DNA from 2 places in the Roseibium sp. MB-4 genome. Region 2 is predicted to be linked to the other one. Evidence: predicted binding sites of a transcription regulator. Region 2 holds the regulator's gene; the other holds the start of a gene.
The links. Region 2 encodes LexA, which represses DNA repair genes until DNA is damaged. Its sites were predicted from a motif close to TGTTCNNNNTGTGTTCNG; they were not measured.

Region 1 (15,793 bases), 330 kb from region 2:
GTGATCTCCCTCGTGATACACAAAGACCTGGGTCTTGTGCTTGAGACGCCGAAAGGCCGAGGAATGTATGATCCGGTCCCGATCGCGCTGGAAAGGTGTCCGCGTCGGGCTTTCAGGCTCCTGAAAGTGGCGCCCCCTGCTCTTGAACGGGTTTTGAGCATAGACTGCAAGGGATTGCGCCCCGTACCCGATGTCTGCCTGGATTTTCTTCCAATTGTCGTTCACTGCCCGTCCCCTTGAATAACGCACCGGTACTGGCCCAGTTATTGACGCTTGTGCTTCGAGATCTTAACTATCGGGTTAAGTCAATTTTGTCGCGCTAACGTTGGCGCAGACACAGCGAGTCAGTAGAAGATGACCGAAACGCTTGAAAATCGAGTAACAGTCAGTGATCGCGCTGCCAAGCGCATTGCCAAGATTTTGTCAGGAGAGGCTTCTGGCAGCATGCTGCGCGTCAGCGTGGAGGGCGGCGGATGCTCAGGACTGCAATACAAATACGACGTCGTCGGCGCACAAGAAGATGATGATCTGGTGATCGAGAAACTCGGCGCGACGGTGCTAATCGATTCCATCTCCTTACAATACATGGGCGGATCGGAGATCGACTTCGTGGACGATCTGATCGGTCAGGCCTTCCAGATCAACAATCCGCATGCTGTTGCCGGTTGCGGCTGCGGCACGAGCTTCACGATCTAAAAGCCTGCCTGAACCAAGCTGTTCGATCAGAGACCGAACCGGTCGGATGTTAATGGCTGGGCATATGTTCAGAACGTGGGCGACAAACGATCTCCTTCGCATATGATGCGGCGCAGAGAGCGGCGGAGACTTGTGATGAAAATTGCCACCTGGAACATCAACGGCGTCAAGGCACGACTAGAAACAGTGCAGGAATGGCTGAAAGAATCCTCTCCCGATGTTGCTTGTTTTCAAGAGATCAAGTCGGTCGACGAAAACTTTCCGCGCCAGCCGTTTGAAGATCTCGGCTACAACGTCGAAATTCATGGGCAAAAAGGCTTCAACGGCGTTGCCATCCTCTCAAAAACGCCTCTGGAAGACGTTGAACGGCGGCTTCCAGGAAACGACGACGACGAACAAGCACGATATATCGAAGCAACAGTGACCAACGGAGAGGGCGTTGTCCGTTTCGGTTGCCTCTATCTGCCCAACGGCAACCCGCTTGGGACCGAAAAATTTCCCTACAAACTTGGCTGGATGGACCGGTTGCTGATCCATGCAGAAAAGCGGCTTGCTGAAGAAGTGCCCTTCATTCTCCTGGGCGACTACAATGTCATCCCGGATCCGATCGATGCGAAAAATCCGGAAAACTGGACGGACGATGCTCTGTTCCAACCCGAAAGCCGGCAGAAATTCCGCGCACTAACTCATCTTGGCATGACCGAAGCCGTCCGCGCCTGCACCGAAGCTCCGGAAACGTTTACCTTCTGGGACTATCAGGCCGGAGCCTGGCAGAAAAACAACGGCATCCGCATTGATCACATTTTGATGTCGCCGCAGGCGAACGATAAAATGCTCGGCTGCGGGATCGACAAACATGTTCGCGGCTGGGAAAAGCCGTCCGACCATGTTCCCGTGTGGGTTAAACTCGCCGCCTGAATGCCGATGCCCCCGGTGCCTTTATATCCACTGCATTGAAGAAACTGGCTGGTCTATGCCGTTTGCGATCCTTCGCCGGCATGCTATATTTTCGTTAATGGGATAACGGACCAAGGCCACTGGCCCGCACCGGCGAAAAGCGGGTTTTTCTCCTGGCGCTGCTTCAAGCTGCGCTCCCCAAACCTCTTTGCCGCGTTGACTGTGGCAGTCTTGTCGAGCGGTTCTCAATACGTTTCAACAGAAGCTCAAGCCCAAGAGACGGCCAAACCGAATGTGCCTTGCACGTGCCGTTATCAGGGTGAGGACTACAGCATCGGCGACTCCATCTGCTTGTCCAGCGGCTCCAGCCCCAAAATGGCGACATGTTCGATGGTTCTGAACAATACGTCCTGGAAGATGAGCAACGCCCCCTGCCCGCAAGCCCTCGAGATTCCGGAGGTATCGCCCATTCAACAGGCGTCACCGGACGAATTGGCGGATACACCGATCCTTTGATTGACCGTAGTTGGGTACCGCCTGCAGAAAGCGCGCGATGTTGTCTTCACTACGTCGTTGCTGTGTGTCTGGAGGGTTTCACACGGTCAAAGCCGCGTTGCGCAAATTACTGCGTTGGGACCTGCTGAGCCGTCAGCATATCCGGACGGTTGTTTTCGATCCATGTATCAGCCAGGGACCGTGCTTCTGCACGAACCGGTTCCGGCGCGACGGCAAAATACTGCTCATGCAGGTTGTTGATCCAGGTTGTGTCCTGGCCGGTTGCTTGTTTGCGGGCAACAGTCAACCACATCAAACCCCGAGCTTTTTTCTTGTCTGAAGATCCAAGAGAATAAAGCGTTTCGCCGAGTTTGGCCTGAGCACCGACATGGCCTTTGAGCGCAGCAAGATTATACCAGCGCACCGCCATCCGACTGTTGGTCTCCCGGTACATTTCCCCAAGATGAAACTGGGCAGCTGCATCACCGTAATAAGATGCCGCGTGGGTAAAGATCCTGCGGGCCTGTCCTTCATCTTTGATGACGGCGCCATCGATGCCGCTCAGATAATAAGAGCCAAGGGCCACGAAGGCGCTGGAAACAAAAGGTGCGTCCGGCGAATCCGGGCTGTCATTGCCGTGATCCCGAACAATCTGGCTATAATATTGAAAGGCCTTGTAGTCATCTTCCTGCACACCGTCGCCCTTGGCGTACATGTCACCAAGCTTCCAGGCAGCCATGGTCTGCCCGTTTTCTGCGGCATATTTCAAAGACGAGATCGCTGCTGTTTTATCACCGGAGTAATATTGCCGGGCACCAGTGCGCAGAGCTTCGTTGGGCGACATGGTTGACGGATTGATCGGTCCGGGCGCAGCCGGCTGGCCGTCAAACGCCTCTGACGGCACTGTTGCCATCATCAAGGCGAGCGCGCCGACAACGGCCCCGCTGACGCTTAAGTGCTGACGATGTGTCTTCTTGCTGTACATCCCGTTCACACTATTCTCCCGCGAACGATATTCATCGTCACGGGCACTTATCCCATTCATCTGTTACACCAAGCTGATGCTTGAATGTTTGACACCTCACCATGCGTCTTGAAACGATTGCGTGATGTCCCAAATGTGAGCGATCAATCTGGCCTTAGTTGGGCTGCGCGCCCTGCCCCAGCAAAACCGCCGTAACGCATTGAACCATCGCGCAACCTGGCATCTGTTTTTGTGCCGAGCGCTACGTGTTGAACCACTCGTGTACCGCAATCATGGCCGAACATGGGCATCAAGCGGTTCCATGAAGGCACCGCAATACTTTGCCGCCAAGTGTTGCTGAATAGGCACAATTTGCCGCCCCTCCTCAGTCCCAATCGAAACACACGCAGGTTGACGATCGGTTTCCATATCTTCAAAAGGCCTCGAGTGATGCCAATTAGCTTCAACGCTGGGGAAAACGGGGGCTTTTGGCCAATTTCCTTGGCTGTTCTATGTTTGTACTTCAAACTGAACCATGATTCGGTGTAGGACCAGCGTGATCAGATGCGCGGTCAGCGCAGTTTAATGAAACCAGGTACCCATCAGGCGATACGCAATGAGCGGAAAAGACGATCTTTTTGCAGGCAATGCAGCTGTTTCCAATCCGGTTGGATCGGAATCAGCACCAGCACCCAAGCCTGCGCCAACGCCTGTTGCGGATCTCTCTGAGGCACGAAAGAAGTCACAAGCTGCTGCCGAAAACAGCGATTATTCAGCTGCCGATATTGAAGTCCTGGAAGGACTGGAGCCAGTTCGCAGACGTCCGGGTATGTATATTGGCGGCACGGACGAAAAGGCCCTCCACCACCTTTTTGCCGAAGTCATCGACAACTCCATGGACGAAGCCGTTGCGGGACACGCAACCTGGATTGATGTCTCCCTTGGTGCGGATGGCTACCTGAACATCACGGACAACGGCCGCGGCATCCCGGTCGATCCGCATCCGAAGTTCAAGGACAAGTCGGCTCTGGAAGTCATCATGACGACCCTGCATGCCGGTGGTAAATTCGACAGCAAAGTCTATGAAACGTCCGGTGGTTTGCACGGCGTTGGCGTGTCCGTCGTTAATGCCCTGTCGGACGAACTGGTTGTCGAAGTGGCCCGAAGCCGCAAGCTCTATCGTCAGATCTTTCGTCGCGGTCACCCGCAAGGACCGCTGGAGCATATTGGCGATACTCAAAACCGCCGCGGAACGATGGTCCGATTCAGGCCGGACGAGACGATTTTCGGAAAGGGTGCGAAATTCCAGCCGGCGCGCTTGCTCAAGATGGCGCGCTCGAAAGCCTATCTCTTTGGCGGCGTCGAAATCCGCTGGCACTGCGCTCCGGAATTGATTTCAGAGAAGGACGAAACCCCGGCGGAGGCTGTATTTCACTTCCCCGGCGGCCTGCGGGACTTTCTGGAAGAACGGCTCGGCAAGGAACGGCGGGTAGTCGAGGAAGTCTTTTCGGGCCGGACCGACAAGACCGGCAAACATGGATCGGTCGAATGGGCCGTCAGCTGGTTTGCAGGTGACGGGTTCATCAATTCGTACTGTAACACCGTCCCAACCCCGGAGGGCGGCACGCACGAAGCCGGTTTCCGTTATGCGCTCCTGCGAGGCCTGAAAGCCTACGGCGAACTGGTCAACAACAAGAAGGCCTCAATCATTACCGGCGATGACGTCATGACATCTGCCGGCGGGATGCTCTCGGTCTTCATCCGGGAACCCGAATTTGTTGGCCAGACCAAAGACAAACTCGCTACCAACGAAGCGACACGCGTTGCCGAGACGGCGGTTCGCGATGCCTTTGATCACTGGCTGACCGCCTCGCCCAATCAAGCCAACAAGCTTCTGGAATGGGTAATCGACCGTGCCGAGGAACGCCTTCGGCGCCGCCAGGAAAAAGACGTGGCCCGCAAGACGGCCGTGCGCAAGCTTCGTCTCCCTGGAAAGCTCGCGGATTGCTCGACCAGCCAGTCGGAGGGAACGGAACTCTTTATTGTTGAGGGCGACTCGGCGGGCGGATCTGCAAAACAAGCTCGAAACCGCGCCAACCAGGCCGTTTTGCCGCTGCGCGGCAAGATCCTCAACGTCGCCAATGCTGGCCGCGACAAGCTGGTCGCCAATCAGCAACTTGCCGACCTCATTCAAGCGCTCGGCTGCGGGACCCGCTCCAGCTATGCTGAGAAAGATTTGCGCTACGAAAAAATCGTCATCATGACCGATGCGGACGTGGACGGCGCACACATCGCTTCGCTGTTGATCACGTTCTTCTATCGTGAAATGCCGGAACTGATCCGCGGTGGTCATCTCTATCTTGCGGTGCCACCACTTTATCGCTTGAGTCAAGGCGGAAAGACCCTCTACGCACGCGACGACATACACAAGGACGAACTTTTGGCTAGCGCCTTTAAGGGCAAATCGAAGGTTGAAATCGGCCGCTTCAAGGGTCTTGGCGAGATGCTGCCCGCTCAGCTGAAGGAAACCACCATGGATCCATCCAAGCGGTCCCTTCTCAAAGTCAGCGTGGACGAGTTTGCCATTGCAGATACCAATGACACAGTTGAACGGCTCATGGGCAACAAACCCGAAGCCCGTTTCAGGTTCATCCAGGACAATGCTGAATTTGCCGACGACCTTGATATCTAGGACGCAGACGGACAGAGCCCAATTAATTCAAAGTGTTATAGGAAGATAGGCATTCAAGTCGCATTTAACTTAAATGCCAACGAAATCATGCGATGTAGAAGTTTTATGCGTATGATCACTCATACACCTAGTTTTATTGCGCATGATTTCCGATCAACCATTAACTGAGTTGGCAAAACGACAAGAGAAATACTGAACATTTCTGATATTTAACCTCACCAATGCATTGACTCACCAGCGAACAAATGTAGGGTGTGGCCAAATCGGCGAAGGGCAGTTCAGGACGAACTGCTGCCATTAAATCACAACATTCGGGCAAAGCGCTCCATGTCATTTAATACTCTCGGTCTGAGCGAGAAGGTCCTCGCTGCAGTTGATGCGGCAGGTTATAAAGATCCAACAGCCATCCAGGCAGGTGCTATACCTCAAGTCCTGGAACGGCGCGATGTCCTCGGCATTGCACAGACCGGGACCGGCAAGACCGCCAGCTTCACCTTGCCGATGCTGACCCTTCTTGAAAAAGGACGTGCCCGCGCCCGCATGCCGCGCACACTGATCCTGGAGCCGACCCGGGAACTGGCCGCTCAGGTCCAGGAAAACTTCGAGAAATACGGCACGAACCACAAGCTGAACGTTGCCCTTTTGATCGGCGGCGTTTCCTTTGCCGAGCAAGACAAGAAGCTCGATCGCGGCACGGACGTGCTGATCGCCACACCTGGCCGCCTGCTTGATCATTTCGAGCGCGGCAAGCTGCTGCTCCAGGGCGTCGAAATCCTGGTGATCGATGAAGCTGACCGGATGCTCGACATGGGCTTCATTCCGGACATTGAGCGGATCTGCAAGCTGATCCCGTTCACGCGGCAGACCTTGTTCTTCTCAGCAACGATGCCACCGGAAATTCAGCGCCTAACCGAAACATTTTTGCAGAACCCTGCAAGGATCGAAGTGGCTCCGACCTCTTCAACGTCCGAAAATGTAACACAGCAGCTGAAGGCTGCTGGCGGCAAGGATTACGACAAACGCGCCGCCTTGCGCGAACTTCTGGAGGGTGCTGAAGACCTCCAGAACGCGATTGTCTTCTGTAACCGCAAGCGCGATATCTCGACGCTGTTCCGGTCGCTTGAGCGCCACGAGTACAACGTTGGTGCTCTGCATGGCGACATGGACCAGCGCACACGCATGATGATGCTGGAAAACTTCCGGAAAGGCGCGATCAAACTGCTTGTTGCAAGTGATGTGGCAGCTCGCGGGCTGGACATCCCGGAAGTCAGCCACGTCTTCAACTACGATGTTCCGATCAATGCGGAAGACTACGTTCACCGGATCGGTCGCACGGGCCGTGCTGGCCGCAGCGGAACAGCGTATACGCTCGTAACGGAAAGCGATCAGAAGTATTTGCGCGCGATCGAAGAGCTGACAAACCAGTCGATCGAATGGATCGGCGAATCGATCGACTTTGAGGCTGCCGCAGCGGAACGCAAAGCCAAGCGCCGCTCGCCTAAATCGGCCAAAGCAGATTCAAGCAACGACAACGACGCAAGCCAAAGCAAATCAGCGCCTAAAAAGCGTGGCCAGTCACGCCGAAAAAGTGAAGAGCCGGCCGCTGAAACGCAGGTTGAAGAAACACGCTCAAGCAACAGGGTTCAAAAGATTTCTCAAAAATCAGGCAGCAAGCCGCAAAAGCAAGACAACAACGCCCCAGCCTTCAGCGAAGGCGTTCATATTCCTGCATTCCTGTTGCGTGAGCCGCGGGCAAAAAAAGCGTCGTAATCCCCAACTTGCAGCGACTCGACCAAATTATTTAACTCGTCCTTAAACGTTACGTCAGATTTTGGATGTCAAGAATTCGGGCCGTGTGGGGTGGCCACCGAAGAAGACTTGACTGAGAGAAAACTGATGTCGGATAAGGACGATCATATCAGGACCATCGGATACGGTGAGTCCGCGATCGGGTATATAAGGAAAAACACCTTACCCGCTTATCCGCGCTCTTATGAACTCTGGTACACCTATTCTGCTGGATATAATCAGGGCCTCAACCGCGCTATCAACGAAGCTGTAAAGGAAAACGGCAGGATCAGCACCGATGAGATGCTGTCCCTCTATGGTCGTTTCTTGTCTCCGACCCGGCTTGGCGACCGCCTGGATGATGTCGGCTCAAAAGTTTCCCGCGAAGTTGAAGAGATTGTCGAAACACTGAAGCTGAGCGCTGATGCGACATCCGACTACGGTGCCGCTCTTGAGCAGGCCGGCCTTAAGATCTCCGGGATCACCGATCCGGATAAACTGAAGCTTTATGTAACGCATCTGGTCAAATCCACCCAAAATGCGGTTGCATCCAACAGGAAGCTTGAAAGCCAGCTGTTGGAATCTAAAAAGCATATCGAGAACTTGCAGTCCTCGCTTGAAGCGATCCGCTATGAGTCTCTGATTGATGAGCTGACAACCCTTAACAATCGCAAGCACTTCGACAACTCACTCGAGAAGGTAATCCGGAACTCCATAGAGAGTGGCCGTGGGTTTGCTTTGTTGATGACGGACATCGATCATTTCAAGAAGTTCAACGATACCTACGGTCACCAGACGGGCGATCAGGTATTGCGCCTCGTTGCCTTGTCCGTGAAACAAAACATTTCAAGCCAAGACATTGCGTGCAGATATGGCGGCGAGGAGTTCGCGATCATCTTGCCACATGCCGGGTTGGACGAAGCTGTAGAAGTTGCGGAAAAGATCCGGGCTGCTGTTATGGCCAAGGAACTTGTAAAGCGCTCGACGGGTGAAAACCTTGGGCGCATCACGATTTCCGCCGGTATTGCAGCCTACAAGCCGGACGATAACGAGCACACCATCGTCTCGCGTGCCGATGAAGCAATGTATGCGGCCAAGAACGCTGGCCGTAACCTTGTGAAAACTGAAAACGATCTCGAAATGAAAGAAAATCAGGAAAACGTCGCCTAACAACCGACGACGACCTCCCAAAACTATTTCCCGGACCTAGTCCGCAGCGTCCAATCCCATTTGCCAGAAATCCGCTTCCAATCGGCTTGCCTTTTCGAACAAGGCCAAAAGCCGCGGATATCGTGCTTCGGTCAGATAGACGTCCCCTGTCTCGTCGATCCAGTTGGCAAAACCCTTGGCCAGATCCTGATAGTCATCATTGCCATATTCCTGGATCCAGCGGCTGTAAGGATTGTCGTCGGAGGCCGCTCCCGCATTGATCAGCGCTGACCCAATTTCGGCGTAGCCAATCACACAAGGGGCGAGTGCTGCTTGCAGATCCAGGAGATCGCCGGACATGCCGGCATCCAGAACAAAGCGCGTGTAAGCCATTGTAGGTGTATCTTCTGGGGCGCTTTCAATATCTTCTCTTCTCATGCCCCAGGAGCCACAAAGCTCCAGATGTAGGTCCAGCTCGACATCCAGTATGGCCTTAACGCCCTCAAGTGACTGACGCATGTCCCCAACTGTCGGGCTTTTATAAATGCCGAGCGCATAGGCCCGCGCAAACTGGATCAGAAACAGATAATCCTGGACCAGATAGTGTTTGAATGCATTGAGCGGGAGATCCCCTTTGCCGAGCTGGCGAACGAACTCGTGGTCAACATAAGACGCCCATTGCGGGGCCGAATCGGCCTTCAGCCGCTCAAACAACTTCACGCTATCACCTGAAATATTGGAGTATGGTCAATCAATTCCGCGCGTGTGCGCTGAGGTCAGCTGCCTGAAGAGACACAGATTCGCCGCAACCGCAGGCAGACACTTCGTTCGGGTTCTTGAAGACAAAGCCGGACCGGAACTTGGTCACTTCAAAGTCCATTTCCGTTCCGAGCAGGAAAAGCACGGCGGACGGATCGACAAAGATCTTTGCACCCTTGTCTTCGATCACATCATCGCCGGGGCTCGCCTCTTCGACGAGATCCATGGCGTATTCCATACCGGCGCAGCCGCCTTTTTTGATGCCGACGCGCAAACCCAATGCCGGCTTGTCCGCGTTATCGACAAGTTCGCAGACCCGTTCTGCGGCAGCATCGGTCAATGTCATGACCTGGAATTTTGTGGCAGAAGCCATCATGTCCTCTCAAGCAGTCTCAGGAGTTTAACCTGATATAGGAACTCAGCTTAAGGATACAAAGAGAAGAACTCAATACCAGTTGAGCGCGACCTTGGCCTCATCGGACATGCGGTCCGGCGTCCAGGGCGGATCAAAGACCATGTCGACAGTCACCGGGCCAACACCGGCAACAGAGGCAACAGCGTTCTCCACCCAGCCCGGCATTTCACCGGCAACGGGACACCCCGGCGCCGTTAGGGTCATATCGATGTTGATCGAGCGGTCATCTTCGATATCGACCTTGTAGATCAGGCCGAGTTCATAGATGTCACACGGAATTTCCGGATCGTAGACGGTTTTCAGAGCACCGATGATGTCCGTCGTCAGGCGGTCGAGTTCAGCCGGCGAAATCGCGCTCTGAGCGCTGACCTCAGCCTGGAGCTCCTCACCAGCTGCATTCGTATCGATCGTGGTCGCGTTATCCATGTCCGTCGGTCCTTACCCGAAGAAGCTCTGCGCCTTTACGAGCGCTTCATACAGCGCGTCGACTTCATCGCGCGTGTTGTACATTCCAAAACTTGCCCGGCATGTAGAGGTTACACCATATTTTGCCAAGAGGGGCTGAGCGCAATGTGTGCCCGCACGAACCGCTACGCCAGACCGGTCAATGATCGTCGAGACATCATGAGCGTGGGCTCCCTCGATCTCAAATGAGATGATGGCCCCTTTCCCCGGTGCATCGCCGAATATCCGTAGCGAGTTGATCTGGCGCAGTTTCTCATGCGCGTAGATTTTCAGATCTTCCTCATGGCGCGCAATGTTCTCGCGGCCAATGGAATCCATGTAGTCCAGCGCAGCTCCAAGACCAATCGCCTGAACAATCGGCGGGGTGCCGGCTTCAAACCGGTGTGGCGGTGCGTTGTAGGTCACATCATCCTCGGTCACATCGAGGATCATCTCTCCGCCGCCCTGGAACGGACGCAATGCTTCCAAACGTTCCGGCTTGCCGTAGAGCACGCCAATGCCTGAGGGGCCGTAAACCTTGTGACCTGTGAATACATAATAGTCGCAGCCAATGTCTTGAACATCGACAGGCATATGCACGGCAGCCTGACTTCCGTCCACGAGGACCTGAATGCCGCGCTCATGCGCGATTTCACAGATCTCCTTGACCGGAACAACGGTTCCAAGAACGTTGGACATATGCGTGATAGCGACGAGCTTGGTCCGGTCGGTCAACGCGTCCTTGAACGCCTCCAGATCAAACGAGCCATCCTCACGGACATAGACCCACTTCAACTTTGCCCCGTGCCGCTCCCGGTGGAAGTGCCAAGGCACGATGTTGGAGTGGTGCTCCATGATCGACAGAACGATCTCATCGCCCTCTGCGAAGAACTTCCCGCCGAGACCATAGGCAACGAGATTGATAGCTTCGGTGGTCGACTTGGTGAAAACAATATTGTCGACGGAACCAGCGTTCAGGAAACGGCGAACCTTTTCCCGCGCCGCTTCGAAGTTATCAGTGGCCGTATTGGACAGGTAATGCAGACCCCGGTGGACGTTGGCGTATTCATGGCTATACGCTTTGGTCACCGCATCGATCACCGCCTGAGGTTTTTGCGCCGAGGCGCCATTGTCGAGATAAACCAGCGGCTTTCCATAGACCTCGCGCGCAAGGATCGGGAAATCCTTGCGGATCGCCTCAACATCGTATGCCGTCGATATCGTGGTCTCTTGTGCGGTTGCGACCGTCATGCGGCGCTGCTCCTTATTCCAAAAATCCTTTTCCGCAGAAATGCTTCATCACCCGGCGGAAAACAAAAGTGTGCGCGGATTTGCCCAACCCGCGCAACCACATCATCAGTGACCGGCCAACCAGTCGCGGACCCGCTGTTCCAGGCCTTCGGTCACGTCATCTTCGCCATACTCTTCAATGGCTTCGGAAAGGAAGGCAAGAACGAGAAGTGTCTTTGCCTCGTCTTCCGGGATGCCGCGGGCACGGAGATAGAACAGAAGATCTTCATCGATCTGACCGCTGGTCGCACCATGGGCACACAGAACGTCGTCCGCGAAGATTTCCAGCTCCGGCTTGTTCGCCATTTCCGCTGTCTCAGAGAGCAGCAGCGCCTGGGTCATCATTTCGCCGTCGGTCTTCTGGGCATGCGGAGCAACGTTGATCCGGCCCTGATAAACACCCCGGGCTTCGCCATCGAGCACGGTCTTGAAGAATTCACGGCTGTTACAATGCGGTACAGCGTGATCGACGATCAGTGTCTGATCGGCAAGATCAGATCCGCCGGCCATTGAAACACCGTAGATCTTGGCCTCGGAGTTTTCGCCGGTGAAGTTGATGAACTGCTGGTTCCGGACGAATTGCGGCCCTGCGATGAAGCCGAGCGATTTGAATTCAGCCTCGGCTCCAAGCGTTGCGATCGTCGTCAGAAGACGCGCTGCATCGGTCTTGCCGACAATCAGCCGCGTTGCTGCAACGGATGCATTGTCTGCAACGTCGTAGTCAAACACAGTATTGATCTCACCGGCACCGGTGTCGCCTGAAAAGCTTTCCAGAACACGCAGCTTGGCGCCCTTGCCAACAGTGATCTTATTGCGGACCACCTGTGCCCCGGTTGCGGTTGCCAGCTGAACCAGCTCAAGCGGCTTGGAGACTTCCGCGCCGTCCTTCACGGCGACAACCACACCGCCTTGAACAAAAGCCGTGTTCAGCGCAACCAAACCGTCATTCGGTCCGGTCTTGGGCGACTTCAGAAGCTGTGCGCCTTCGTCACTGGATAGTGCATCCGTGAGATTGGAGACTGTGACACCTTCTGCAGCGAGCGCGTCAACATCCGACAGCTCTGCAACAAAACTGCCATTGGCGACAACAATCTTGAAACGAGCCAGATCGCCAAATGTCTCGGAGGCCTCCAGAACGCCTTTGACAGCGGAACTGTCGGCAGCGGTTGCCAGCGGTGCCGCAGACTTCATAAAGGCGCGCAGATCGGAGTATTTGTACTCCTCAACGCGGCGGTGCGGCAGCCCCTTGTCCTTGATCTGGCCAAGCGCGCTATCGCGCAAGGCTGAGACTGCAACGGAGCCTGCGAGTGCGCTCTTGGCCGAGTCGTACCGGTCGATCAGGTCGCTTTCGGCCTGGGTGTTCCTGATGGGTGCATTTGCGTTCATGTCGCGGCTCCTATCAAGCGGCTGCGTTGATGATGTCAGCGTAACCGTTTTTCTCCAGTTCAAGCGCCAGGTCCTTGTCGCCTGTCTTCACGATCTTGCCTTTGGACAAGACGTGGACAACATCGGGGACAATGTGATCGAGCAGACGCTGATAGTGTGTGATCACAACCATTGCCCGGTCCGGGCCTCGCAGTTTGTTGACGCCCTCGGAGACGATGCGCAGAGCGTCGATATCGAGGCCGGAATCGGTTTCGTCCAGAACGCAAAGCTTCGGCTCCAGAAGAGACATCTGAAGGATTTCGGCACGCTTCTTCTCACCGCCGGAAAAACCAACGTTCAGCGGCCGCTTCAGCATGTCCATGGAGACGTTCAGGTGAGCCGCAGCTTCCTTGACGCGCTTCATGAAGTCCGGAATGGACAAGGTGTCTTCGCCGCGCGCCTTGCGCTGTGCATTCATCGCTGTCTTCAGGAATTCCATGGTCGCAACACCCGGAATTTCGATCGGGTACTGAAACGCCAGGAACATGCCGGCTGCCGCCCGCTCGTCCGGCTCCATGTCGAGCATGTTTTCACCGTTGAACAGAATCTCGCCTTCGGTGACTTCATAGTCGTCCTTACCGGCCAGGATGTACGAAAGCGTAGACTTGCCGGAGCCGTTTGGGCCCATGATGGCGTGGACTTCGCCGGCGTTGACGGTGAGGTCAATGCCACGCAGGATTTCTGTTTCGTCTTCCGCGATGCGAGCGTGCAGGTTTTTGATCTCAAGCATTGAGATGTTCCTTGTCATTCAAAGGGCAGTCGTCGCCCAAACCAAATTTTCAGGCGGGCTTAGCCCACAGATCCTTCAAGGCTGATCGAGATCAGCTTTTGAGCTTCAACGGCAAATTCCATTGGCAGCTGCTGGATGACGTCCTTGACGAAGCCGTTGACGATCAGCGCCACCGCTTCTTCTTCGTTCATCCCACGTTGCAGGCAATAGAACATCTGGTCGTCCGAGATCTTCGAGGTGGTCGCCTCGTGCTCGAACTGTGCCGTTGCGTTCTTGCTTTCAATGTAAGGCACCGTATGTGCGCCGCACTCCTGACCGATCAGGAGACTGTCACACTGGGTGAAATTCCGGGCGTTGGATGCCTTGCGGTGGGCAGAAATCAGACCACGGTAGGTGTTTTCCGACTTGCCGGCGGAAATGCCCTTGGAAATCACCCGGCTCGACGTGTTCTTGCCGAGGTGGATCATCTTGGTGCCGCTGTCGATCTGCTGGTGACCGTTGGACACCGCAATGGAGTAGAACTCACCACGGGAGTTGTCGCCGCGCAGAATGCAGGACGGGTACTTCCAGGTGATTGCAGAGCCGGTCTCGACCTGGGTCCAGGAGATCTTGGAGTTCTTGCCGCGGCAATCGCCCCGCTTGGTTACGAAGTTGTAGATGCCGCCCTTGCCGTCCTTGTCGCCCGGGAACCAGTTCTGAACGGTGGAGTACTTGATCTCCGCGTCGTCCAGCGCAACCAGTTCCACGACCGCCGCGTGCAGCTGGTTTTCATCCCGCTGTGGCGCCGTGCAGCCTTCAAGATAGGAAACGTAGGAACCCTTGTCGGCAATGATCAGCGTGCGCTCAAACTGACCCGTGTTCTGCTCGTTGATGCGGAAGTAGGTCGACAGCTCCATCGGGCAGCGCACGCCCTCCGGGATGTAGACGAAGGATCCGTCAGAGAAAACGGCCGAGTTCAGCGTCGCATAATAGTTGTCGGTCACCGGAACCACGGACCCGATGTACTTTTTCACAAGGTCCGGATACTCGCGCATCGCCTCGGAAATCGAGCAGAAGATGACACCGGCCTTCTTCAGTTCTTCTTTGAAGGTCGTGACAACGGAAACGGAATCGAAGACAGCATCGACAGCGACCCGGTTTTCAGGCGCCACCCCTGCCAGGATTTCCTGCTCGCGCAACGGAATGCCAAGCTTTTCGTAGGTTTCCAGGAGTTCCGGATCGACCTCGTCCAGGCTCTTCGGCCCTTCGACGGACTTCGGCGCTGCCCAGTAGTAGAGCTCGTCAAAGTCGATCTTCGGGTAGGAGACGCGCGCCCAATCCGGCTCTTCCATCTGCTGGAAGCGGCGCAAGGCATCAAGGCGCCACTCGGTCATCCACTCGGGTTCGTCTTTTTTCGCCGACAGGAACCGGATGGTTTCCTCGGACAAACCCTTGGCACCCTTTTCCGACTCGATATCGGTTACAAAGCCGTATTTATACTGGTCAACATCGATGGCTTTCACCTGGTCGATGGTTTCCTGTACAGCTGGCATCGCTTGCCTCCATTATGCGAACGGACGTGTCCGCGTCTTTTGCATGTCCATGTGCCGCGAACTGCGGCCCAAGGTGTGATGGCGGTTACCCGCCAGATTTCGTGCCTCACGCAGCCTTGTGGCGTGCATCCGGGTTCAGCCGGTCGACGATCTTCGGCCAAACCTCCAAAAACCGGTCGATTTCCCGTGGGCCCGTGTCCCAGCCCATGCTGATCCTCAGGGCGCCACGCGCCGTATCTTCATCCACACCCATCGCGGTCAGAACATGCGACACGGATACCTTTCCGGACGAACAAGCAGACCCCGATGAAACGGATACGCGTTCCAGGTCAAAAGCGATCAGTGCGGTTTCAGCTGCTATGCCGGGAACGGCGAAACAAACAGTGTTGACCAAGCGGTCTGTGCCCTCACCGAAGATGACTGTCTCCGGGCACACTGCCCGCAAGCCGTCTTCGAGTTTTTCCCTCAAGGCCACAAAATGGGATGTATCGGCCGCGTCCTCAAGGGCCGCCTGCGC
Region 2 (15,793 bases):
CTGCCCGACCTTTCAACGGAGATATCTAGGGCTGCTGGTGTTGGAACGGCCGATTATGTCCTAAAACACCGAATCCCTGGTCTGGCGCAATCGCTTTTGAAAGCGCTTCCCGCAAGCGTCTCAAAACATCTCTTGGCAAACGCCATTTCAAAAAACGCCTGGACCTTTGCAGGCTCCGGACAGTTTGAAATCGCAAGACGCAGACCCCTGGTCTTTATCCTGAAGGACAATCCGCTAATCGCAGGGGAACACGCTGATCATCCAATTTGCCATTGGCATGTGGCTGTTTTCGAGAGGTTGTTCCAGGAACTGATCGGCCAGCTTGTCCGTGTCACAGAGACGGAATGCGGAGCTTGCGGGGCGGATGCCTGCCGGTTTGAGTTCAATATCTAAGATTATGTAGTCCCGGACTGGATCTACCCGATCAGTTCGCAGCTCCCGTGCCTTCAATCGCTGCAAACCTCACACGGGCATCCGGCGCAGACCGCTTGTCCGCGATTTCCAGAATGAGTTTCTTGCGCACAGCCGCTGCGAAGGTATCTGCACTGTCCGCGGTCACCACAAAGGATCCCGGACCACCGATGATCTCGGAAAAGAACCGGTCCTCCAGATTGTAAGACACCGGACGGCCGGAACAGTGCCGGCACAGGACCGCAAGACCATTGATGACGATGCCGGAATTCACCACAGCGTCTCTTGCCTCAGTGATGCTTGGCCCATTCCAATTGTTGGCGCTGTCCGCCGACAAATCGATCACCCGGCGCAACCCCTTGTATTCGTTGGTGTCGATCAGCTCCTTGCCCTTTAGAAGAGCTGCGCCAATCGCGTTGCGGCCAAAGGCCTGACGGGGCGGTGCCATCAAACGCTCTGCAAAGAGCTGCGCCGACTGCGGTCCGTCGATCACCATCCAGTCGACCACGACGTCCTGGGAAAACATGTCCGCCCATTCGACATAGGTCACGGCGATCTTGCCATACGCGTTGTCCGCAATTGCGTTCAGGACCTGTGGATCGGTGATCGCTTCGGCATAGCCCTGGCGCTGGAACCTGATTTCCGCGTCATCAATTGAACCAGTGGCATCTGCCAGAAGCACGAGTTCCAGATCAAGTTCCTCGGATGAGGCCGCAGAAACAAGCAAGCCCTGCAACAAAACAGCAACGATCACAATCATCCGCATGGTCTGCTTCCTCCGCAACAACTCAGAAGATAGCTAGAGCCTGTTAGCGGATCAGAAAGGCCGGCTCACAACATTTGTGCAGGTCCCAGTCTTGTTCTTTCCGCGAAAATCGGTTGTTCAACCGTACTGCGAATAAAACAATCTTTTTCTCAGCGCCTTAAAGCATCTGCAGGTTTCGATCTCAGAACCATCGGCAGAACAGTAAGAGAACGTTTACCCTTGCAGAACACAATGAGAACAGGTAGGATGTTCTCGATTTGTACTGAGCGATTCTCAGGCAAAACTAAACTCAGGGCGAGGAACCGCAGTATGCTGACGCGCAAGCAGTACGAACTGCTCATGTTCATTCACGAAAGACTGAAGGAAACGGGCGTTCCGCCGTCTTTCGACGAAATGAAAGATGCTCTGGATCTCCGCTCCAAATCCGGCATTCACCGACTGATCACCGCCCTGGAAGAGCGCGGTTTCATACGCCGGCTTCCCAACAGAGCCCGCGCCATGGAAGTGGTCCGCTTGCCAGATTCGATCGCGCCGGGCCTGGGTGCGCCGCGACCAAGAGGCAGTTTCTCACCAGAGGTGATTGAAGGATCACTCGGCAAACCGGCGCCGGCCCCTGCGCCCGCGCCAGAACCTGTCGCAGCATCGACGGAAATCCCGGTCATGGGACGGATTGCAGCCGGTGTTCCGATCGAAGCAATCCAGACCCACAGCCACTCCATCAGCGTCCCGCCAGAACTCCTTGGCAAGGGTGAACATTACGCTCTGGAAGTGCGCGGGGATTCAATGATTGAGGCCGGCATTTTGGACGGCGACACCGTCTTGATCCGCCGAACGGAAAGCGCGGACAGCGGCGACATCGTCGTGGCCCTTGTGGACGATGAGGAAGCGACGCTGAAACGGTTGCGCAAAAAAGGCGCGTCGATCGCGCTTGAGGCCGCTAACCCCGCCTACGAGACGCGTATTTTCGGACCGGGCCGTGTCCGTGTGCAAGGGAAACTTGTTTCTCTGTTTCGCCGGTACTGAAGCTCCGAGACCGGCAGGCATTTTCGAGAGTTTCCCGCCACTGCGGGTTTGTAGGTACTCTCATCTGTTTTAGCCAGCAGATGCTCGCAGACTTGCGCGTGTGACCGAGCCTTGCTTGTGCCACGGCCGCGGAGGCGTTGGCTTGGCGTATTTGACTGAATTTATTTGCGTTTGGCAAACAACAGCGCTGGGAGTTTTTGCCGCTGCGCGAGTGGTTTGCGGCGGCATTATTGGGGCTGGCGCAACATTCTTTCTTTGAACCGCAGCCTCTACTCTCTGCCCGTTTTCGATCATCTGGTCCTTTGTTGGAGTGCGTGTTCGACAGACCTGGCCCAACCAAATAGAAATGGCACCGCGCGCCACTCTGATGTCCTGGTCGAAAACGACTGCGGAGCATGCTTCCGGCGCGATCATATCGGTCACGATCATATCTGCCTTTTGACAGTCATAAAAAAGGGCATTCCGGGTCTTCGGTAGGGCGATGGTGACCGGAATCTGCTCCTCACCAACTTCTGCCCTTGCTGCGAATGTCTGGACCACACAGCCCGCAGGGTCGCAAGCGCGCTGATCGGATTTCATCTTGCGCGATTTAATCGCTTCTTCTGATACTCCTTCCGCTTCAAACCAAGTCTCTACAGCAAAAGAACTTCTGGCGCTGGATAACGCTAACTTGCCCTCGATATCCCGGGCAGCCAATTGAGCCCCTTTTGCCGGAATGTAAATATCTGGCGGACGCGATATTATCGCGAGAGCGATTCCGGCAGGTGCGAGACCCAAACCGATCATCCGGAAACGGCCCGGGGCGAGCAGCAAACCAAAGAAACCGGCCAATAAAACAGCGGCAGACAGGCCGGTTAGACTTCCCATTCGGCCAAAGTCAGGCGCAATCTGTTCTGTGAATTCCGCTATCTGGATCAGCGCCGCCAGACCGGCGCTCATGATCTTGAGCGGGATTGCCGCCAAACCGAACGGCATCAGGACCAATGCCACCACGCCCATTGGCATCACGATGATAGAAAAAACCGGCATGCCCAGCATGTTGCCGACCAGTCCGAAGGGCGCGATCCGGGAAAAGTGGTACGCACCGACAATTCCGGTTGCGATCCCGGCGACGAGGGCCGTCACGAACAAACCGGTGGCCCATTTTAGTGCGCCGGACAAGAACCAAGAGAGCCCGATTGTTGAAGAGACAAGAAACCTTCTTCTCTTTTGATGCGAACGCCAAAGATCATAAACGGCGACCAGTGCGATCACGGCCGCAAACGACATCTGAAAACCTGGATAAAACAGGCGCTCCGGCGCGAGTAGAAGCAAGAACAGGCCGGCGATTGCGACCGATCGCAGTGTCAAACCCCGGCGTCCGGTCATGATCCCCAAAAAGACCAGCGCGATCATAATGAAGGATCTTTGGGTGGCGACTGATGCCCCGGACAGCAGAAGATAAAAAACTGCCGCGACAAGGGCGAGAACGGCTGAAACCTTGTGGATCGGCCAGCGCAGCGCAAGGCCCGGGATAATTGCTAGGGCGCCAAGACATACAGCATAAGCACCGCCTGCAAAGAGCGCCATATGCAGGCCTGAAATTGCCAGAATGTGTGCCAGGCCCGCGGCCCGAAGGCTCTCTTCGGTCTTTTCATCAATACCGCTGCGATCGCCCACCAAGAGTGCAACCGCAAGGGCTGTTTCCGGGCCTTCCGGCAAAAGTGCTGAAATCCGCTCTGCCAAGCGCTGGCGGAGTTCATTCACCTTGCGAACGAGCAGAAGGACTTGAGACGCCGCAGGCCCTTGCACGATCTCTGGCGCGCCGTAACTGAAGCCGCTTGCACCTATGCCGTCAAAATAGGCGCGGAAGGAAAAGTCATATCCGCCGGGCACCACAGGACCCATAGGCGGAAACAACCGGGCCCGGACTTTGATCGAGTTGCCGGGTGCAATGCGCGCATCGGCCGGAATGCGCAGCCGGACCCGGTTTGCAAACCGCCCAACAGTATTTTCTCTGGCATCAACTTCTCTGACGCGGAGCACAAGCCGCTTGCCAGACCGGGTTTCCTGCACCTTCAAGACGTCACCGCGCAACAGAACAGTCATCGGCTCCGCCAGCCGGGGTGCGCCCACTGCAGCTGTTCGGAGTGTTGCAATGCTGAGCCCTGCAAAAAGGGCGAGCAAAAGGATCAAAATTCGCGGCAGACCGGTTCGGATAGCGTGGGAGCCAGCGAAACCACCTGATAAAACGAATAACACGCCAAGCACGAGCCAACTCGGCTCTTCAGGCAACAAGCTGTAGAAAAAAATACCGGCGCTGAAGGAAAATCCGGTCCACAAAAGACCCTGCTTTTGCCAAAACTGCTCCCAATCGTCCGCCGTTCCTGCCCAACCAGCGTGCTGATAAGTTGGCCGGTCTTTGTGTTCTCTCCGGGTTCTCAGAAACGCGATCCAGGGCGACCCCTCGGCGGGCTGGTGCCTGCTATCCGTGTTTGACGATATAACTGAAGGGTCACTGACAGGAGCACCGGGGACAGCCCGGTTGTCATCATCGGCTTCTGGTTTCGCCTCCCGTGCCACCCGCGCTCCTTATGCCGGGTTTGACGATCGCAGCAAAGCCTATTTTGCCACAGGCTTGCCTATGCTAAGACCGCGCCACTATCCGTCAGGCGCAGACCCGCGCCTCATTCTGACAGAGACTTTCAAAAAGCACCATGGCACAAGATATCGTCACGCGTTTCGCCCCATCCCCGACCGGATTTCTACATATTGGCGGCGCCCGCACCGCCCTCTTCAACTGGCTCTTCGCCAAGCATCACTGCGGCAAAATGCTGCTGCGCATCGAAGACACAGACCGGGCCCGCTCCACACAGGAAGCGGTCGATGCGCTGATGGATGGCCTTTCGTGGCTTGGTCTTGACTGGGACGGCGAACCGATCTCCCAGTTCTCCCGGGTCGACCGCCACAAGGAAGTTGTTGACCAGATGCTGGAAAACGGCACGGCTTATCGGTGTTACTCAACCCCGGAAGAGGTCGATGCCATGCGCGAAAAGGCCCGCGCAGAAGGACGCCCGCCGCGCTATGACGGCACCTGGCGCGACAAGGATGCGTCCGAAGCGCCCGAAGGCATTGATCCGGTCATCCGGCTGAAAGCTCCGCAAGATGGCGAAACGGTCGTGGACGACATGGTTCAAGGCCGTGTGGTGATCCCGAACAAGGATCTTGATGACTTTGTTCTCCTGCGCTCCGACGGCACGCCGACTTACATGCTGGCCGTCGTTGTCGACGATCACGACATGGGCATCACGCATATCATCCGCGGTGTCGACCATCTGACCAACGCCGCCCGCCAAACGCTGATTTTCAATGCCAACGGCTGGGACGTGCCGAAAATGGCGCATATCCCGCTAATCCACGGGCCGGACGGTGCCAAACTTTCCAAACGCCACGGCGCGACCGGAGCCGAGGCCTACCGGGCCCTTGGCTATCTGCCGCAAGCCATGCGCAATTATCTCGCGCGCCTCGGCTGGAGCCATGGTGATGAAGAGATCATGTCGCTTGAGGACATGATCAAATGGTTCGGCATGGATGCCGTTGGTCAGTCGGCAGCGCGCTTCGATTTCAAGAAGCTGGAAAATCTCAATGGCCATTACATGCGCGCCACCAACGACGCTGAGCTGCTGGAGCATTGGAAGGTCTATCTTACACATGCGGACGACGGGGCAGCTGTTTTGGAATGGATGTCGGACGCGGCCAATGCCCAAACGGCTCTGACCGCCCTTCCCGGCCTGAAGGAACGCGCAAAGACACTTGTCGAATTGACTGACAGCGCCTCCTACCTGTGGCGCCAGCGCCCGCTCGAGAATGACGAGAAGGCGATCAAGATCCTTACAGACGACGCCCGGGCGATTCTGGGCGATCTAAACGGCGTGCTTTCTGGCGTTGCTGACTGGCAAGCGGAACCGCTGGAGGCGGCTGTCAAAGCCTATGCGGAAGACAAGGATCTGAAACTCGGCAAAGTCGCCCAGCCACTGCGTGCAGCGCTCACCGGCCGGGGCACCTCCCCTGGCATTTATGACGTGCTGGTTGCACTCGGCCGCGACGAATCCCTCGCCCGGATTGCCGATCAGGCTGCCTGACGTAAGGGAGCACAAAGGACCGGCGCGTTTTGCTGCAGCGCGCCGGAACATTGGCAAACATCAACATGTCGGCCTTTGACCAAAGCGTTATACGCTGCTGCTTGCGGCAGTGCGGCAAATGGGCTAGGCAAGACGCGACCATTCCTCCAGCACAGTCTGGCCGCCTCATTTGGGTCTTGCATCCAAGGCCCGTGGCTCGGCAGTGCAAGGGTAACAAATAGGGGGTTTTCTGAATGGCCGACAACAACGCCAAGCTCAACGTCGGTGGCAACGACCACGATTTCGACGTCCTTGACGGATCCATCGGACCGTCGGTTGTGAACATCTCGTCCCTTTACAAGGACACGGGCATGTTCACCTACGACCCGGGCTTTACCTCAACCGCATCGTGCGAATCCAAAATCACCTACATCGATGGTGACGAAGGCACGCTGCTGTATCGCGGGTATCCGATCGAACAACTCGCCGACCATGGTGACTTCCTGGAATCCTGCTATCTGCTGCTGTATGGCGAACTGCCGACCAAGGCGCAGAAAGACGATTTCGTCACCCGTGTGACCTATCACACGATGATCCACGAACAGATGAACCGGTTCTATTCCGGTTTCCGCCGCGACGCCCACCCGATGGCGATCCTCTGCGGCACCGTTGGCGCCCTGTCAGCGTTCTATCATGACAGCACCGACATCTCCGATCCGCATCAGCGGATGGTGGCGTCCCTGCGCATGATCGCAAAACTGCCGACCATGGCTGCAATGGCCTATAAGTACCACGTCGGTCAGCCGTTCGTTTATCCGCGCAACGACCTGGGTTACGCAGCGAACTTCCTGCACATGTGCTTTGCCGTTCCGTGTGAAGAGTACAAGGTGAACCCGGTTCTGGCGCGCGCCATGGACCGTATCTTCATCCTGCACGCTGACCACGAGCAGAACGCTTCCACATCGACCGTGCGTCTTGCCGGATCCTCCGGTGCGAACCCGTTCGCATGTATTGCAGCTGGCATTGCCTGTCTCTGGGGCCCGGCACACGGCGGGGCAAACGAAGCAGCGCTCAACATGCTGTCCGAAATCGGTTCTGTTGACCGCATTCCGGAGTTTGTTGCCCGCGCGAAAGACAAGAACGATCCGTTCCGTCTCATGGGCTTCGGTCACCGGGTCTACAAGAACTACGATCCGCGCGCCAAGATCATGCAGAAAACCTGCCACGAGGTGCTCGGCGAACTCGGCATCAAGGACGACCCGCTCCTCGACATTGCGATGGAGTTGGAAAAAATCGCCCTCAACGATCCGTATTTCGTCGAGAAGAAGCTCTATCCGAACATCGACTTCTACTCCGGCATCACGCTGCGTGCGCTCGGTTTCCCGACTACCATGTTCACAGTGCTGTTCGCGCTTGCGCGGACCGTCGGCTGGATCGCCCAGTGGAAGGAAATGGTGGAAGATCCGTCTCAGCGTATCGGCCGCCCGCGTCAGCTCTACACAGGTGCTACCAAGCGCGACTACGTGCCGATCGATCAGCGCCGCTGATTGGTTGACGAACTGACCAGACAAAAGCCCCGGATCGCAGATCCGGGGCTTTTTTGTTTCTGGGGGGAAATGCCGCCTACCAGAAAATATCTGGTTCTCGCATCACCGGTCTCATCTACCTAAAAGCACTTACGCAGTCGCCACAGCTTGTGCGTGCAAGACCCGCGTGTTGTAATTTTCTGGGATGGAGGAGCATCAATGCATGACCAACGTCACAAGTCGAAAAGACTGCAATCGCCGCACGAAGACGTGCTGGTCAATGATCTGATCCCGCGCGTCGCCCAGGAGTTGCACAAACGCTTTGCAGCCAGGCTTTCCGAAAAACCGGAGACCTTGAGTAATTCCAAATCGCGATTTGAAGATGTACCGCGCCTCCGAAGTGATCGGGCACGCCGCCGCTTTCCGGTCCATACCCAGTTCACAAGCCCTTGCGACACCTGCGAACGGTATCAGCGTGCTCCGCTGCCGTTCAACTTGCATCACGGGACCGCCGCGCCGCCGACAGGCATTCGCTAGGCCTTCTACCGGCCAGCTTGAGACCCGGCGGCAACACTCTTTCGATGTCAGGGTGCCAGCAATGGGCTGACAAACCCTTCAGGTTTGACGGCAAGCACCGGACATTGAAGGCTATTGACGATGTTCTCAGCCGTGTTGCCAATGAAAACGCCGCTGAGCCCGGTCCGCGCGACAGTTCCCATAACCACGAGATCCGCGTTTTGAATGTTGCTCTGAATTTCTATCACGCGTTCCACTGCGCCGCGGGCAAGAAGTGGCTGTAAGACCACGTTCGAACTCGCCAATCTCTCACGCATGGTATTGAGCAACCGGTGCATCGCTTCTTCGCGGATTTTCAACGTCTCCTGCACATAGTCATTGGCTGCCTTGCGCGCATCCCCGGTGTCGGAAAAAGCCCAAACCATCCCCTCGCCTACCGCGTCCCAGGCATGAAGTATGATGATTTCTGACCCGGGTGCATGTGCAACACGCACCGCAGCTTCGACAACGCGCTGGTTCAGCATGTCCAGAGTGTCCGGTTCCGCCGCATCCCAGTTGTCCAAATCCACCGCCGCAATGATACGGCGCGGCGACGGCTCAGCGGTTCCGGACTGCAGCCAGACCGGACAAGGACATTTGCGCAAAAGATGCTGGTCGTTGCTTGCATGCAGGAAACCACTGACGCCGGTCAACGGCTCAGCTGCTTTCACCACAAAATCGCAGCCCGTTTCAGCAACATGCCTGATGATGTTCAGATAAGCTTTCCCGACAACAACTTGAGGTTCGATCGCTTGATCCGGCAGAACCCTTCTCAGGTTCTCTGTTGCAGACCTTTGCGCACGGGTCACCATCTCTTCAATGATCGCGTCTTTATCGCGTCCGGCCAACCGGGCGATAATTGCGATGTCCTGCGGTGGCTCCACGCAAGCGATCACCTCTAAGGCGGCCTCATACGCTTTTGCCAACTCGGCTGCACTCTTAAGTGCGATCTGCGTATCTGTGTCATCGATTACGGCGAGTACTTTTTTTGGACGCCCGAGCTCCCCAATCATACCGGCAGCTCCTTTTGACCTTCAGGATCCTGTAGACCGGGCAAAGAGGGAGCCGCACGCCCGGCTATCATGTTTGCTGCGGCATAAGCTGCGTCACGGTATGGCATCATGACGATATCAGCGTTTATCCTTGAGAGAGCCTCCGCAGTCACCTCGCGGTGTGCGGCAACCGCAACACGTCCCTCAAACCCAAGATCACGGGCAGCTTTCAGCAAAGCAAAGCGCGGGTCATCATGTGTCACACCGGTGTCGTGTTCCGGAACAGCCATCACGAGCCATTCCGCATTGCCAAGTGGAAGATGAGCAAGAAACTCCGGATCCGTGGCATCTCCAAACAACACGTCATAGCCAAGTGCCCGGGCATTTCTGACAGCACCTGGACTGAAATCCACCCCCAAGATCCGTTTGCCATCCTCTTTCAAAGCGCTGGCAATCCCGAGCCCGTACCGCCCCAGACCAAACAGGATGACGTCATAGGACTTTGCAGACACGCTGCTGCCTTCGGGTTCGGCGGCCGTGTTGCGCCGTTCGAAGACCCCAAGGAACGGTTCGAGCGCGGCATAGAGCTGATGCGAGAAGGTGATCATGTAGGTCGATGCTGCGATTGTGACCAACCCGACAAGTGTCACCAGCCCAAGCGCGCGTTCATCCACGTGGCCGATCGTCAGCCCCATCGCCATGAAGATCAGGGAAAACTCGCTGATTTGGGCAACGGTCAAGCCGGCAAGAAACCCGGTCCGCTTGCGGTATCCCATGGCCCCCATGATCGCTAAAACGATCAAAGGGTTGCCAATCAGAACGAACAAAGAGAGCACGATGGCAGGCCCTACACTCGCGCCGAGGACCGACAGGTCCAGCGATGCACCGAGCGCGATGAAAAAGAACAGCAACAAGAAGTCACGAAGGCTGGCAAGACGTGCAGAAATCGCCTCGCGAAAGGGAGTCGATGCCAGTGACACACCAGCCAGCAAACCGCCCAGCTCCTTGCCAAATCCAAGGTAATGGCCAACGGCTGCGAGCAATGCCGCCCAGCCAATGGCAAACGACACCAGCAGTTCCGGCGCCGTGGACAATTTTTCGACCAGCGGATTGGCTACAAAGCGGATGAAGAACGCAACGAACGCCAGCGTCGCCAATCCATAGCCGAAGACCCGCAAAACATCGGCAAAGGCGCTGTCGCTGCCGCTCGCACTGCCGACACCAATCGCCGAAAGCGTGATCATGGCGACGACGACAACGACATCCTGAACGATCAGGAAACCAAGGGCGATCCGGCCGTGCAGCGCGTCGATCTCACGCTTGTCCGACAAGAGCTTCACAATGATGATCGTTGACGAAAAGGTCAACGCGATGGCGACATAGATCGCGGTGGTTGGTGTCATGCCAAGCGCAAGCGCGATCAGGAAGCCGAAGACGGTCGTGAACAGGACCTGCCCCAGTCCGGTCACCAGTGCGACCGGACCGAGAGTTCGGACAAGATTGTAGTCCAGTTTCAGTCCGACGAGAAACAAGAGGACCGCAATTCCAAGCTCCGCCAGCAGATCGATCTGGGCGTCTGACTGCGCAATTCCAAGGACCGAGGGACCGGCGAGGATGCCAACGGCGATAAAGCTGACGATCAGGGGCTGTCGCAGCAACAGCCCTACAAAACCGACACTTGCTGCAAGAACGAGCAGAGCTGCGATCTCGTAAAAGATATAGCCCTCAATCGCCGCTGCCATGATTGAAATCCTCTCTGTTTGCCGCCGGTTACAACGTCATCACAATGCGGCCATCGATTTTGCCCTGCTCCATCCGGCCAAAGATGTCGTTGATGTTGTCGAGTGACTCTGTGGCGTAATGCGAAGCAACCTTTCCCTCTGCGGCAAATGCCAGGCTCTCAGCGAGGTCCGCCCGTGTTCCGACGATCGAGCCCCGGATTGTTTTCCGGTTGAGAACAACGTCAAAGATGTTGAGCGGGAAATCGCCGGGCGGCAGACCGACAAGGCTCATGGTCCCGCCGGGAGCCAGCATGCCGACCGCCTGAGCAAAAGCTGAATTCGAGACGGCCGTTACCAAAACGCCGTCTGCGCCGCCCAATCGGGTCAGCTCAGCCACTGGGTCTTGCGTCTTGGCATTGATCGTGACTTCGGCGCCCAAATCGGACGCAAGCCTCAGCTTGTCATCAGCAACGTCCACGGCAATGACATGCAGACCCATTGCCTTGGCATACTGCACCGCGAGGTGCCCCAATCCACCGACACCGGATATGACGACACTTTTTCCCGGGCGGAGGTCACATTCCTTCAGGCCTTTATAGACCGTGACGCCAGCACACAGGATCGGCGCGGCCGGCGCGAAGTCGACCCCGTCCGGAATATGCCCGACATAGACCGGATCAGCCTCGACATATTCGGCGAACCCGCCATTGACTGTGTATCCGGTGTATTGCGGATCGGTCCGGCAAAGGGTTTCCCATCCGGTTATGCATGAGTTGCAGTGGCCGCAAGCACGATGAAGCCAGGGCACCCCAACACGGTCACCCTCCTTCACAGACGTCACACCGCGTCCGACCTCGGCAACGTAGCCCACACCCTCATGGCCCGGAATGAAGGGCGGTTCAGGCTTGACGGGCCAATCGCCTTTGGCAGCATGGAGATCGGTATGGCACACACCGCTGGCTTCGATCTTGACCACGATGTGGCCTTCTCGAGCGCCTGGTTTTTCGACCTCTCTGATTTCCAGTGGCTTGCCAAATCCCGTGACCACTGCAGCTTTCATTTTGGGCATTGCTTGTCCTCGTGATTTTGAGTGGAAGTTTTTGCGTGCCTTCGGTGCACAAGCTCTCAAATGCGTGTGCCTTCGGTTCGCGCGTTTTGTTCGTTCGTATGACTGTTTGCGCCAATTAATCAGCGGGCAATTTTCGGCGTTCGCCGATTAAACAGACTGTGCAGCAGTAACTAAAAGCATGGGCCGACTGGCTTATTTCCAACTGGGAGCTCTGGTCGCGTGTTCATTGACAAAGGCCTCCAGGTCTTTGACCGCCACGCGAAACTCCCGGCCGAGCTTCACGGCCCGCAGTTCCTGTTGATGGATCCAGGTCCGTACCGTTGGTTCCCGCACCTTCAGGAGTTCGGCGATTTCATGCGTTGTCAGAAAAGGTTTGCTCAGCATTTTCGTCTCCGATGTGTGCTCACCGTACCTGCAGGCAGCTCAACAGCCATTGATCCTCGTCAAACACTCTCAGATATTTTCAAAAACGCTCAACAGCTATCAATATTGTTTGCGCTTTGGGAAAGAAGGCCGGGTTTAAGGCTGTAAAATGGTCAGCGGTCCGGCTCAAATATTAAAATATTTTAATTGGTAACGTGATTGTCGACTTCCCATCTCCAGGTTGTCTTTGGATGAACCTGCCATTTCTTGGAGGAGAGAAGTATGTTGAGACCTGCCGCTTTCGCCATTGCTGCCGCGCTCGCAGCGACCGCCGTGTCCGCCACCGCGGCGACAAAGCCTTCTGGTGAACTGACGGAGAAGGAGGTCACTGCCCTGAAAACCGCCTGGGGCGAAGGCATCGTCAACATCGGCAAGGTGCATTCGGACGGTGGAGACTATAGAGCGGCGGCAACAAACCATATCGAGCAGTTTTATGCTTACGGCGACCGCCCTGTCCTTTTTAAACCAACGCTCGCCAGTGAAGATCAGTTCCGGGGAGACTTTGACGCGGCCCTCTCCTACTTTGTGGGCGGCGATATCTCCGAGGACAATGGCTTTGCGATCGCGCCTTATAGCAATGTCCGCTGGGAACCGGAGGGCATGGTGATCAGCGGCGAAACCGCCATGACCATGGGCAACTACTACTTCATGACCACTGACGGCACAGAAGTGAAGGTTGAATACACCTTTGGTGTTGAGCGGATGGAAGATGGCGATCTGAAGATCGTGCTGCACCACTCATCTGTTCCTTTTTCGCCGAGCTGAGAGCTGCAAAGGACCCTGTAATTCTTTGGGAGGCGTTGGCAGTACGCCACAGCCTCCCAACGTGTTTTCCGAGCCAGGGCTCCCTCTGTTCGGCTTGATCAAGATGAACTCAAACGGGGCCGCGATACCGGAACAAACCCGGACAAATTTCATATCTTTTGGAATGAATGACGGCGGGAAGCGTCATCCATTTGAAATCTAAATTTGCATAGATCCGATGGGTACGGGCGTTTCAATCGAAGGAATGAAACGGTCGTTCAGATCATCGCTTTGACAGCTAAATAGTTGCAGCTATAGTCAATGCGACCCTGGCGGGTGCCAACCAAAAATTCTTAGCCAAGACCGAAAACGGTCGCTAGCCTGGAGGAGCCTTCAATGGCCAACATCGACACCAAAGATTTGTCGTTCGATGAATTTGACGAGGTCGTAAATCCCCGTCCCGAAGAGAATGATTTTGACAGGATCGTTGAATCGGCCCTTAGCCGCCGCGGCTTTCTGGGCGGCGTTTTGGCATTTGGCAGCTTTACCGCCCTTGGCACGAGCCTGGTGCCGACCGGTGCAAAGGCTGCGGACGGCCGCTTTGCCTTCACCCAGATCCCGACCTCGACAGCGGATGCAGTGATTGTCCCGGAAGGCTACAAATCGGAAATCCTAGTGCAGTGGGGCGATCCATTGTGGTCCGATGTTCCCGAGTTTGATGATGCGACCCGCGGCACGGCGGATAGCCAGGCCCGCGCGTTCGGCGACAATACGGACGGCATGGACGTGTTCTCCCATGACGGCAAGACGCTTCTCGTCGTGAACAACGAATACACCAACCGCGACATCATCGCGCTGAGCGCTGAAGACAAGCGCATCATGGCCGAAGACGACATTGCCAAGGGCATGATGGCCCACGGCATTTCAGTTGTTGAAATCGCCAATGACGGTGGCGCCTGGAAAATCGTCAAGGACAGCCCGTACAACCGCCGCATCACGCCACAAAGCGAGATGGAGCTGACCGGACCGGCCGCAGGCCATGACTTGATGAAGACCGAGGCCGATCCAACCGGCACCAAGTCTCTTGGGACCTGGAACAACTGCGGCAACGGCGTCACCCCATGGGGCACGTACCTGACCTGTGAAGAAAACTTCAACGGCTATTTTTCCGCTCCGGAAAATCCGGACCACGAAGTAACTCCGGAACTTGCTCGGTATGGCGTGTCTGCAACGGACTGGGGCTACAACTGGGCTGTAATTGAAGATCGTTATGATGTCTCCAAACATCCGAACGAGCCGAACCGCGCCGGTTATGTTGTCGAGATCGATCCGACCGACCCGACCTCCACACCGAAAAAACGAACCGCCCTTGGTCGTTTCAAACACGAAAACGCCGAAGCCGTGGTCAACAATGACGGCCGCATTGTCGTATATATGGGCGATGATGAGCGCGGTGAATTCGTCTACCGCTACGTTTCCAACGGTGTTTACGCACCGGGTGCTCCGACTGACGCACTGTTGGACGACGGCATTCTTTATGTTGCGAAGTTCAGCGACAACGGCACCGGCGCATGGGTGGCCCTGACCCCGGAAACAACCGGCATGGATCAGGCTGAAATCCATATCCATACCCGCCAGGCAGGATCCAAAGTCGGCGCAACCACCATGGACCGTCCGGAGTGGATCTCGGCCAATCCAAAGGCACCGGAAGTCTACTGCTGCCTGACCAACAACAAGAACCGTGGCGTCAAGCCGAATGCCGGTGGCGACGACACATCCGTCAACGGTCCGAACCCGCGCGAGAAGAACAACTACGGGCAGATCGTGCGCTGGCGCCCGGATGGCGGCGACCACACGGCTCCGGGTTTCACCTGGGATCTTTATGTTCTTGCGGGCAACCCAACCGTTCATTCCGATGCCTATGCCGGCTCCGCGAACGTCAACGAAGAGAACATGTTCAACTCGCCGGACGGCCTGGCTTTCGACTCCAACGGCCTGGTCTGGATCCAGACGGACGGCAACTACAAGAACGAAGGCGACTTTGCCGGTCAAGGAAACAACCAGATGCTTGCCGGCGACCCGGTTACCGGTGAAATCCGCCGCTTCATGGTTGGTCCGAACGAGTGTGAAATCACCGGTCTGACCTGGAGCCCGGACCGCCGGACCATGTTTGTTGGCATCCAGCACCCGGGCGAGCGCGGCAACAGCCACTGGCCGGCTGGTGGCACGTCTGTTCCACGGTCCGCGATCATCGCAGTGACCCGGGAAGATGGCGGCCTCGTCGGCTAACGCCGTTTCCCTGAGGCAAAATAAAAGGGCGCCGCTTGGCGCCCTTTTTCATTTCTGTCTTGTGTGCTTATCCGAGCTGGGCGAGCACTTTTTCTGCGACAGCTTCAGAACTTGCCGGGTTCTGGCCGGTGATCAAATTGCCGTCTTCGACCGCAAATGAAGACCAGCTGGCCA

Region 1: the regulator LexA is predicted to act here: its motif matches at 3,559-3,576, upstream of parE (DNA topoisomerase IV subunit B).

The regions. Positions count from the first base shown of each region.
Region 1 covers NZ_JBRKQB010000001.1:559,921-575,713, reverse strand. Annotated here, with positions in the region: gene ACVDG4_RS02845 (deoxyguanosinetriphosphate triphosphohydrolase) at 1-225, opposite strand, end outside; gene ACVDG4_RS02840 (HesB/IscA family protein) at 355-696, shown strand; gene xth (exodeoxyribonuclease III) at 832-1,614, shown strand; gene ACVDG4_RS02830 (hypothetical protein) at 1,920-2,063, opposite strand; gene ACVDG4_RS02825 (tetratricopeptide repeat protein) at 2,216-3,073, opposite strand; gene parE (DNA topoisomerase IV subunit B) at 3,669-5,744, shown strand; gene ACVDG4_RS02815 (DEAD/DEAH box helicase) at 6,072-7,514, shown strand; gene ACVDG4_RS02810 (GGDEF domain-containing protein) at 7,641-8,702, shown strand; gene tenA (thiaminase II) at 8,739-9,401, opposite strand; gene sufA (Fe-S cluster assembly scaffold SufA) at 9,433-9,813, opposite strand; gene ACVDG4_RS02795 (SUF system Fe-S cluster assembly protein) at 9,886-10,281, opposite strand; gene ACVDG4_RS02790 (cysteine desulfurase) at 10,294-11,550, opposite strand; gene sufD (Fe-S cluster assembly protein SufD) at 11,656-12,975, opposite strand; gene sufC (Fe-S cluster assembly ATPase SufC) at 12,989-13,744, opposite strand; gene sufB (Fe-S cluster assembly protein SufB) at 13,804-15,276, opposite strand; gene ACVDG4_RS02770 (cysteine desulfurase family protein) at 15,383-15,793, opposite strand, start outside.
Region 2 covers NZ_JBRKQB010000001.1:885,030-900,822, forward strand. Annotated here, with positions in the region: gene bchJ (bacteriochlorophyll 4-vinyl reductase) at 1-393, shown strand, start outside; gene ACVDG4_RS04255 (DUF1194 domain-containing protein) at 425-1,177, opposite strand; gene lexA (transcriptional repressor LexA) at 1,487-2,200, shown strand; gene ACVDG4_RS04265 (ComEC/Rec2 family competence protein) at 2,270-4,762, opposite strand; gene gltX (glutamate--tRNA ligase) at 4,897-6,321, shown strand; gene gltA (citrate synthase) at 6,555-7,847, shown strand; gene ACVDG4_RS04280 (hypothetical protein) at 8,046-8,363, shown strand; gene ACVDG4_RS04285 (universal stress protein) at 8,411-9,394, opposite strand; gene ACVDG4_RS04290 (cation:proton antiporter) at 9,391-11,115, opposite strand; gene adhP (alcohol dehydrogenase AdhP) at 11,144-12,163, opposite strand; gene ACVDG4_RS04300 (helix-turn-helix domain-containing protein) at 12,356-12,547, opposite strand; gene ACVDG4_RS04305 (metal-independent carbonic anhydrase family protein) at 12,809-13,351, shown strand; gene ACVDG4_RS04310 (PhoX family protein) at 13,727-15,619, shown strand; gene ACVDG4_RS04315 (type 1 glutamine amidotransferase domain-containing protein) at 15,687-15,793, opposite strand, start outside.